Regions from separate parts of the Marinomonas dokdonensis genome, predicted to be linked through region 1. Evidence: predicted binding sites of a transcription regulator. Region 1 holds the regulator's gene; each other region holds the start of a gene.
The links. Region 1 encodes sigma-54, which starts transcription at its own class of promoters, with help from an activator protein. Its sites were predicted from a motif close to TGGCACNNNNNTTGCTNT; they were not measured.
Positions count from the first base shown of each region.

Region 2: ACUM5Y_RS06165 (CmpA/NrtA family ABC transporter substrate-binding protein) is a predicted target of sigma-54. The motif match lies at 2,344-2,361, and genes of this name have one in related genera.
Region 3: ACUM5Y_RS00100 (HAD-IIB family hydrolase) is a predicted target of sigma-54. The motif match lies at 1,712-1,729, and genes of this name have one in related genera.

Region 1 is NZ_JBRAND010000004.1:52,113-55,378, reverse strand. It holds gene lptB (LPS export ABC transporter ATP-binding protein) at 1-556, shown strand, start outside; gene ACUM5Y_RS11005 (RNA polymerase factor sigma-54) at 633-2,117, shown strand; gene ACUM5Y_RS11000 (PTS sugar transporter subunit IIA) at 2,137-2,586, shown strand; gene ACUM5Y_RS10995 (HPr family phosphocarrier protein) at 2,596-2,865, shown strand; gene mgtE (magnesium transporter) at 2,870-3,266, shown strand, end outside.
Region 2 is NZ_JBRAND010000002.1:360,219-363,484, reverse strand. It holds gene ACUM5Y_RS06170 (ABC transporter permease) at 1-687, opposite strand, end outside; gene ACUM5Y_RS06165 (CmpA/NrtA family ABC transporter substrate-binding protein) at 771-2,084, opposite strand; gene ACUM5Y_RS06160 (CmpA/NrtA family ABC transporter substrate-binding protein) at 2,474-3,266, opposite strand, start outside.
Region 3 is NZ_JBRAND010000001.1:23,079-26,344, forward strand. It holds gene ACUM5Y_RS00090 (DUF3010 family protein) at 185-622, shown strand; gene ACUM5Y_RS00095 (DMT family transporter) at 755-1,645, opposite strand; gene ACUM5Y_RS00100 (HAD-IIB family hydrolase) at 1,778-2,602, shown strand; gene ACUM5Y_RS00105 (glycosyltransferase family protein) at 2,648-3,266, shown strand, end outside.

The DNA.
Region 1 (3,266 bases):
TGGCGGTATTTTTATTGATGGTCAAGACATCACCAGTAATGCCATGCATACCCGTGCACAAAAAGGCATTGGCTACTTACCCCAAGAAGCCTCCATCTTTCGTAAAATGTCTGTAGAAGACAATATTTCCGCTATTTTGGAGACTCGCAAGGAGCTAAACAAAGCTCAGCAAGCAGAAAAGCTTGAAAGTTTGCTTGAAGAGTTTCATGTTACTCACATTCGCAAGAACCTCGGCATGGCCCTTTCCGGTGGCGAAAGACGCCGCGTAGAAATTGCTCGCGCTCTGGCAATGAATCCAAAGTTCATTTTATTAGATGAACCTTTCGCGGGTGTAGACCCGATTTCGGTGGGCGACATCAAGCTCATCATCAAGCATCTGCAAGACAGTGGCATAGGTGTTTTAATCACCGACCATAACGTACGAGAAACCCTAGACATCTGTGATAAAGCCTACATAGTCGGCAATGGTCATATCATTGCTTCTGGCGACGCGGAAACCGTTATCAATAATGAACAGGTGAAAAAGGTATATCTAGGCGACGATTTCCGCCTATAACCCCCTTATCATTATTGTTCAAAGAGAGTAGTATGCATAACTCGTTCCAATTCACCTATTTAGAAAGAGTTGCTTTATGAAGCAGTCTTTACAGCTTAAAATCGGTCAACAACTGACCATGACACCTCAGTTACAACAAGCCATACGCCTGTTGCAACTCTCTACTTTAGATTTGAAGCAAGAGATCCATGAATTTCTTGAATCCAATCCCCTGCTTGAAATTGACGACGATGAAAGCCCTATCGTCCAAACTACAACAAGCAGCGAAGAAAAAACGGATAAAAAAACCGAATCAGAAAACCCTGTTATCGAAGCTGAAGAAGCTCGCATTGAATCTGAATGGACGGATAGCATTCCTGAAGAGCTGTCTATTGATAGTAATTGGGATGACACCTATCAGAACTCGGCATCAATAGGCGAACAGAGTGGCTACGAAGGTGGCGACACAGATTTTGAAAGCCGCAATGCTCCTGATGAAAGCATTCAAGACCATCTCATTTGGCAGCTTAATCTAACCCACATGTCTGACCGGGACATTGAAATCGCTTACGCCATTATTGAATGTGTTAAATCTGATGGTTATCTGAGCATTACACCGGACGACATTTGGCAATCTCTAAGCCAAGAGCTTGAGGACCTAGAGTTTGATGAAGTCATTGCCGTGCAGCACAGACTTCAGCGCTTTGATCCGGTTGGTGTGTGTTCAATTGATTTAAGAGACTGTTTATTAGTACAACTGGAAGCTTTCCAGAATCACCCTCTTTATAAAAATACTCACAATCTAATTGATAATTACTTACCTCTATTAGGCAACCGCGACTTTACGCAGTTAATCCGTAAAACCAAGCTCAAGGAAGCCGCTTTAAAAGAGGTCATTGATTTAATTCAACAGCTTAATCCAAGACCTGGCTCTGTTATTGATCATGGCGATACCGATTATGTTATTCCTGATGTTTCGGTGAAAAAGGTGAATGATGTTTGGCAAGTGGAGCTCAATAACGACGCCCTGCCACCCGTCAAAATCAATGAAACTTATTCAGCCATGGCGAGCACAGCCGTCAACACGGAAGATGCCACCTACATTAAGACCTCTTTGCAAGAAGCAAAATGGTTCATAAAAAGTTTACAAAGCCGTAATGAAACTTTGTTAAAAGTAGCCAGCTGTATTGTAAACCGCCAAATTGACTTTTTTGAGCTTGGCGAAGAAGCCATGAAACCTATGGTATTGCATGATGTTGCAGAAGAAGTCGGCATGCATGAATCAACCATTTCCCGTGTGACAACGCAGAAATACATGCACACGCCAAAAGGTATTTTTGAGCTTAAATACTTTTTCTCCAGCCATGTAAATACAGCCTCAGGTGGTGAGTGCTCTTCAACCGCCATCCGAGCCATGATCAAGAAATTGGTGGCGGAAGAGCCACCTAAGAAACCACTGAGTGACAATAAGCTGGCGACAACGCTAGCGGACCAAGGCATTCAAGTAGCGCGAAGGACTGTCGCCAAATACCGAGAGGCGATGAACATCCCTCCTTCCAATGAACGAAAACGACTGATTTAAGACGGATGTGACCTTTATCATGCCATTGAAATCACTACTAAAAACTGAGTTGTGTTTTGCCAAACAAGACATAGTGAGTAAAAAAAGAGTTTTAGAGAACCTAGCCAGCATTGTTTCGGACCGCTTACACTGTGAAAACAGCGCTGTTTACGATGCTCTTTTAGGGCGTGAAAAACTAGGCAGTACAGGGGTTGGTAACGGTATCGCCATTCCTCATTGTCGTCTTGAGTCAGCTAACCATACGGCAGTTGTCGTCTTGTCCCTCAACGAAGCGATTGATTTTGACTCCATCGATAGAAAGCCTGTGGATTTGATTTTTGCCTTAATTGTACCGCCACATGAATGTGACCAGCATTTATCAACGCTGGCGAAAATTGCCGAAATGGCGCAATCTTCAGAAACCCTAGACAAACTTAGAGCGGCGAAGACTGACGAAGAATTGTTCAACACGTTCCACTCTTTATTATAAGGAACAGCCATGCTTGAAGAGACAGTTACCATTATAAATAAGTTAGGCTTGCATGCTCGTGCCGCCGGCAAGCTTATTGAAACAACGTCTAGATTTTCATGCGACATCACGATTGAAAAAGATGGCCGCAATGTAGACGGCAAAAGCATTATGGCCATGATGATGCTAGCGGCCAGTAAGGGCACTCAGATCAAGATTAAGACCAACGGTGAAGACGAAGCTGAAGCCTTAAAAAGCGTTATTGAATTAATCAATAATCGTTTTGACGAAGACGAGTAGACTCATGTCTGAGCAATCCATGTTAACTCATCTGCAAACGGTTTCGGACTCTCTTGAGTCCGGTGCCACCATGCAAATACGTTACCTTCTGAACGGGGCCCTACCCGCACAGGACGTTGCTCGCCTTTTAGAATCCTCCCCACCAAAAGAACGTAAACTCCTATGGGAGCTTATCGATTCCGAAAACGAAGGTGACGTCCTTCAATACCTAAGCGAAGACATAGGTGTCCAATTCCTAAAAGAGATGGATACAGAGCGCTTAGTGGCTGTCTCTGAACACTTTGAAAGTGATGACCTCGCCGATTTACTCCAACATCTACCAGAGACAGTTGTAAAAGAAGTTTTGGCCTCTATGACGGCCCAAGACAGAACTCGAGTCGAAACACTATTAAGCTACTCTG
Region 2 (3,266 bases), on a different contig from region 1:
TGTGAACCAGCTCAGGCGCAATACTTTCGAGACATTCAATAAGTCTTTCTCAATCGCGGCTACACCCACCGCAGTGTTGATCAGTGTCGGCCACATACAACATAAGGTTACGGTGAACATAGAGGTTAAGAATGACTTAGAAAACATTGGGTCATCACTCACATAAGTCGCACTCACCACCATAGTAACCAGCGGTAACCAGGCCAGCGGTGAAACCGGTTTGAACACTTGAATGACCGGATTCAGCGCACTGTAAACGGAACTATTCAGCCCGATCAGTATGCCCACCGGTATGGCGATCAAGGTGGCCAAACCAAAGCCTGCCAATACTGTATAGAGGCTGGTAAAAATCTGATCGAAGAAGGTTGGTTTACCCGTATACTCTCTTATTTTGCCAACATAGCTTGGATCTTTTGCTTGGCGATCCGCGATACGTTTTTCTTGGCGCTCATAAAAGCCTTCTTCTTTAACCCTTTCCCTTTGATGATCAGCAACCAAACTATTCCATTGCTCATACACGACTACAGGTCCAGGAAATTCTCCTAAAGAAGTGTGCACTCGGCTTGCGCCCACTTGCCACAATAGGATAAATGCCAAAATACCAAACAGAGGAAACAATAGACTTTTTATTGATATCCCTGAGATCCAGTCTTTCACTGAGGTCGCCGACACGCTAGGTAGGTTCATTTTTTACTCTCTTCTTTTTTACAGTACGGCTTTACACAAAAACCAATAAATAGAGACCATATCGCTATGGTCTCTTATTCACGTTAGATTTGCTCATCGCCTTTCAAGCCGATTTTGAAGCTTTTTAGGTAATCATTAGGACGTTTACCGTCGTAAGTCACACCATCGATGAAATCACTTTGCGGCGCTTTAAAGCCATCTTCTGTTGCAAAATCTGGGAATTCACTCGCCATCATCAAGCCATCTTCAATCAAAGATTCAGCCGCTTGCGCATAGATGTCTGGACGGTAAACTTCTTTCGCCGTTTTCATGTACCAATCATCCGATTTTGGCTCAGAGATTTGTCCCCAACGACGCATTTGCGTTAAGTACCAGATCGCATCACTGTAGTATGGGTAGGTAGCGTTATGACGGAAGAATACGTTGAAATCCGGAACTTCACGCTTGTCGCCTTTTTCGTATTCGAAAGTACCTGTCATACTGTTGGCAATAACATCGTAGTCAGCCCCCACATAGTCACTGCGAGATAGAATCTCCACGGCTTCTGGACGGTTAGCATTGTCATTTTCATCCAACCATTTGGCTGCACGAATCATGGCTTTAACCACACGAATATGGGTAATTGGGTTTTCTTCTGCCCAATCACTGCTCACACCAAACACTTTCTCTGGGTTGTTTTTCCAGATTTCGTAATCCGTGATAACTGGAACACCGATGCCTTTAAATACAGCCTGTTGGTTCCAAGGTTCGCCCACGCAGTAACCAGAAATTGTTCCAGCTTCCATGGTCGCAGGCATTTGTGGTGGTGGGGTAACGGATAGGAAAGCATCCGCATTTAGCTGACCACTAGTGTCACCTTTATGTGGTGCGTAGTAGCCTGGGTGAATACCACCCGCGGCTAACCAGTAACGTAGCTCATAGTTGTGAGTCGACACTGGGAACACCATGCCCATATTGAATGGTTTACCCTGTGCTTTATAACCATCTACAACAGGTTTCAAAGCGCTGGCACTGATTGGGTGAACTGGCTTGCCATCTGGTCCGTTTGGAATATTTTTCTTCATCTCGTCCCAAACTTCGTTTGAAACGGTAATGCCATTACCATTCAAATCCATGCTGAATGCGGTAATAATGTGGGCTTTTGTTCCGTAGCCTATGGTTGCACCCAATGGCTGGCCTGCCAGCATGTGTGCACCGTCCAACTGTCCATCAATCACTCGGTCTAGCAAAACCTTCCAGTTTGCTTGAGCTTCCAAGGTGACATACAAGCCTTCATCCTCGAAGTAGCCTTTCTCGTAAGCAATCGCGAGAGGCGCCATGTCGGTCAATTTAATGAAGCCAAACTTCAATTCTTCTTTTTCTGCGTAATCCAGTTCAGCGTGAGCCAAACCTGACATCAGTGCACTTCCCACTAAGAGAGAGGCACCTAACACACGACTAGTAAGTGACCATTTTGATAAAGGTATAACAGCTTGCAATTTCATGGTTAAGCTCCGCATCAAACAATAAAAACAAAAAAAGGCGCATGCGACATACATCTAGTGTATTCGCAGGCGCCTTTGCCACATCGTCATTCCAGCAATGGAATGGTAATTTAGTTGGTGAAGCAGACGATCATTGCCTGCCTTACTCAATGTTTATTCTCACAGATTAATAAAAGCATTATATGTGCCAAAAAATATAAGTTCATGTTTTATAATGACTTTATCCAAAAAACAAATGCAAAGTACTTTTTCAGAGCACGGAATCGCCCTATAAGATGGCGACCTGTGCACGATTATGCACCCTAAAAGACAAAACCTTTTAAAATTCCCTGTTCATGCAAAGACACCTCACCTTTTGCCACCAGATCAAGCCACTCATTCTCTTGCTCTTTGCTTAAAAGAGGGACTTGAGGCTCAGGAATGGGCAAACCTAACGCTTCAAAATACAAATCCTGACGGTACACTTGATTAACAAATTCATTCAGTGAGGACATATTGCCTAGTTGCTGCCAGCGATACATCTGCCCCATAATCCACAAAGCATAATTAGGTAAAGGTCGGTTAATATCATTGCCCGAAAAACGCTGGTAGGCTTCCATCGGCCAGTCAAACTGACCTTTTGGCTTAACACTATCAAAACCGTAAACCAGTTGCTCTACGGTACAGTTAAGGTATTCGGAGCGACTTAAGATATTTAGAAGCTCTGTCTGGTTCGCCCCATCATCGACCCAAGCACAAGCAGCGTTCAACGCCCGTATCATAGCTAGGTGCTGTTGCGGGTGGCTGTCTACCCATTTAGAGTTCACCCCAAAAACTTTCTCTGGCGTGCTGCCCCAAATTTCATAGCCCGTTACCAGCATATGACCGACGCCCTGCTCCACCGCTAAACTGTTCCATGGCTCGCCAACACAATAACCATCAATCTCACCCTGCTTCAGGTAGTCGATCATCTGTGTTGGAGAACAAACAATGATCTGTACATCGCGATCCGAATCAATGCCCGCACTGTGCAGCCAATCACGTAACTGATAATTATGAGAAGAGTAAGGGTAAACCATGGCAAATCTAAGAGGGGCTTTGTCTGTACCCCGTGCA
Region 3 (3,266 bases), on a different contig from region 1:
CTGCAATAATACAATATTCTTTCTTAAAAAATAGAGTATTCAAACAAAACAGTGGATAACACTAGAAGTTAGATTTTTTACCCTAGATCTAACGCACCATCATCAACACAAGCAGTCTTTTTTACTCTGCCTAATGGAGCCAGATATGCAATAATGCCCATCATTATTTAATTAGGAAAACGCCATGATCACATGCGGCATAGAGATAAAAGGTAGCGAAGCCATTCTTTGCCTACTCAGTAAACAAGATGGTCTGTTTCAAATCACAGATTGTCGCCAAATTCGCCACGCCCTAAGCAACGCTAATGACAGCGCGAACATGCGTAAGTTTTACCAACTGATGAAGAAACTTTTTGAAGACTATAAAGTCGAGAAAGTGGTCATTCGTGAACGCCTAACGAAGGGTAAATTTGCTGGAAGTTCTGTTGGCTTTAAAATAGAAGCCGCTATCCAGTTGATTGAAGGTGTTCAGGTAGAGCTTTTTAACAGTGCTCGCATTAAAGACATTCTGCAGAACAACCCAATGCCCATTCCTTTCAAAGCAACAGGTCTAAAAGCTTTTCAAGAAGGTGCTTTTACCGTTGCTTATGTAGCCTTAGCCGAAGATACAGAACAAGTTTAATGGCCATCAAACACTTTCTTAGAGACTAAGAAAGTGTTGCTTTGTTTTCCCCGATAAAAAATTGCCATTTTAGCACACAACAAACCACCAAAATGGCGCAGAAGAAAATTCATGCACTATTATAATGCACAACTAAGCCGCTTTACGCTTACTTAAAATCACCATTAACACCCCACCCAATACCCCTGCGCTTGCCAAAATCAAATGCATAGTTACCGCTTCACTGGCAAAAACCACACCGCCAATGGTGGCAATCACTGGCACAAGTAATTGCAGTACTGCAGCTAGGGTCGTAGTGATTTGCGGTAGCAAGGCATACCATAGAGCGTAACCCAGTCCAGACATCACTGCACCAGACAGTATTGCCCAGATTGCGCCGAGGGATGATACCGACATTTCAAAACCGATAAAGACAATAAAAATCAATATCATAGGTAGGGTTCTAATAAAGTTTGAGGTGGTCACAAAAAGTGGACTGGTCGACTTTTTACCCAACCAGGTGTAAGCCCCCCAAGCGATCCCCGCCATCACCATCAAACCAACGGCCAATAAAGGCATAGCGGTTGCGCTCTCACCTTGCAAGCTTGGCAATATCAAATAAACAAAACTTAAAAATGCCACGGCTAAACCTAACCACTCAAGGCCTGCCAACCTCTGGCCGGCACGAATGGCCAATAAAATTAATGTGAGCTGAACGGCACCAAAAAGTATCAAGGCGCCAAGACCTGTACCCAATGACACATAGGCGTAAGAAAACCCTAGAGCGTATAGAAACAGTGCCAGAGCAGACCACCAGCTCCCTTGTTGCCAAACGTTTTTCACCCCGCCATTCGAGCTTTTTGCCAACTTAAATAAGCACAACAACAGCAGAGTAAAAGCGCCACTCACCAAGCGAAGCAGCGTAAAGCTGGCGGGATCAATCAGACCTTCCGCCAAAGCCAGACGGCACAAGATGGAATTACCAGCAAAAGCAATTAACGCTAAGGCTATATAGAAAAATAAGCGGATCTCTTTTGTCATCATTTTGTTTAAAACAGCCTCTAGTATTAATCAGTGTATCGTTCTTGAATGATCGTTCACTTTAATGACTGGCACTGGATTTGCAAGTTTTAACTTAATTAGTGTGGAGAGACACACCTGATAATGGACTTATTTATGACACCTTTGATTATTTTTACTGATCTTGATGGAACTTTACTTGACCATCACACTTACAGTTTCCAACCTGCCCTGCCGGCACTACAAGCTCTTAAAACCTTTTCTATTCCTTGTGTACTGAATACCAGCAAAACCTTCGCAGAACTTTTATCCCTCCGCCAAGCTTTAAATCATAACGACCCCTTCATAGTGGAAAATGGTTCTGCAGTATACATACCGAAACACCTCAATCTTAAATTGACAGAACAACTAGAAGATAGCGGAGATTTTTGGGTAAAAGCCTTTGGCCCGAAACGCAGTACCCTAGTGCAACTAAGCAAACAGCAAAAAGACATTTATCACTTCACGCCTTTTAGTGACATGAGTCATCACGACCTAATGGAGATCACAGGTCTTGAGGAAGACGATGCCAAATTGGCAATGCAGCGAGAATTTACTGAACCTATGTTATGGCAAGATTCCGACAGTGCGCTGGACGATTTAAGAGAAAGGCTGCAAGACGCGCACATACAAATTCAAAGAGGGGGACGCTTCGCCCACCTGATGGGAGATAAATGCGATAAAGCCAATGCCATGCTGTGGTTAAAAGAACTTTACCTCAACCAAGGGGATGGCGAGATTGCAACGGTCGCCCTTGGCGATGGAGAAAACGATATTGGCATGATCAGTAAAGCGGACTTCCCTGTGGTGATTCGCTCCCCTGCCCATGAGCCCCCTGTAATTGAGAACCGCTTGGATACCTATCTAACCAACGCATACGGTCCTGCAGGCTGGACTGAAGCCATTGATAGCATTCTCATCAAACAGGGCATTGTGGCGTAAGAATTTCAAACTTTTAGCATTACATTTAAAATTAGGACAAATACTATGGGTGACTTTCATCAAAACGGCATCATCACTACCTTTCATAATTTGGCTAACCGCCCCTTAGAAGATATGGAAAAAGAGCTGTGCGAATTCTCAAAATCTCGCCCCATGTCTCTTATTTTACCCTGTTTATATTCAGAGCTTGAAACGGATGCCATGCCGAACATCCTCAAGCATTTAAAAGAAGTGCCTTACCTTAGTGAGATCATCATTGGCCTAGACAGAGCCACTGAGGAGCAATACCGCCATGCTCTAGAATTTTTTAGCGTGTTACCGCAAAAGCACCGTGTGCTATGGAACGACGGCCCTCGCTTAAGAGAGATTGACGGTGTTCTAAAGGGTGAGCATTTATCCCCTTCTAACCCTGGTAAAGGCCGTAACGTTTGGTTCTGTATGGGTTACAACCTAGCAGCAGGGGAAGCAGAATCTATCGCCATGCACGACTGTGACATTGTTACCTATGACAGAGAATTATTGGCTCGCCTGATTTACCCTGTAGCCAACCCGAAATTCAACTACGAATTTGCTAAAGGCTACTATGCCCGTACGGCAAATGGCAAAATGAATGGCCGTGTTAGCCGCCTATTGGTGACGCCATTGCTGTACTCACTGAAAAAAG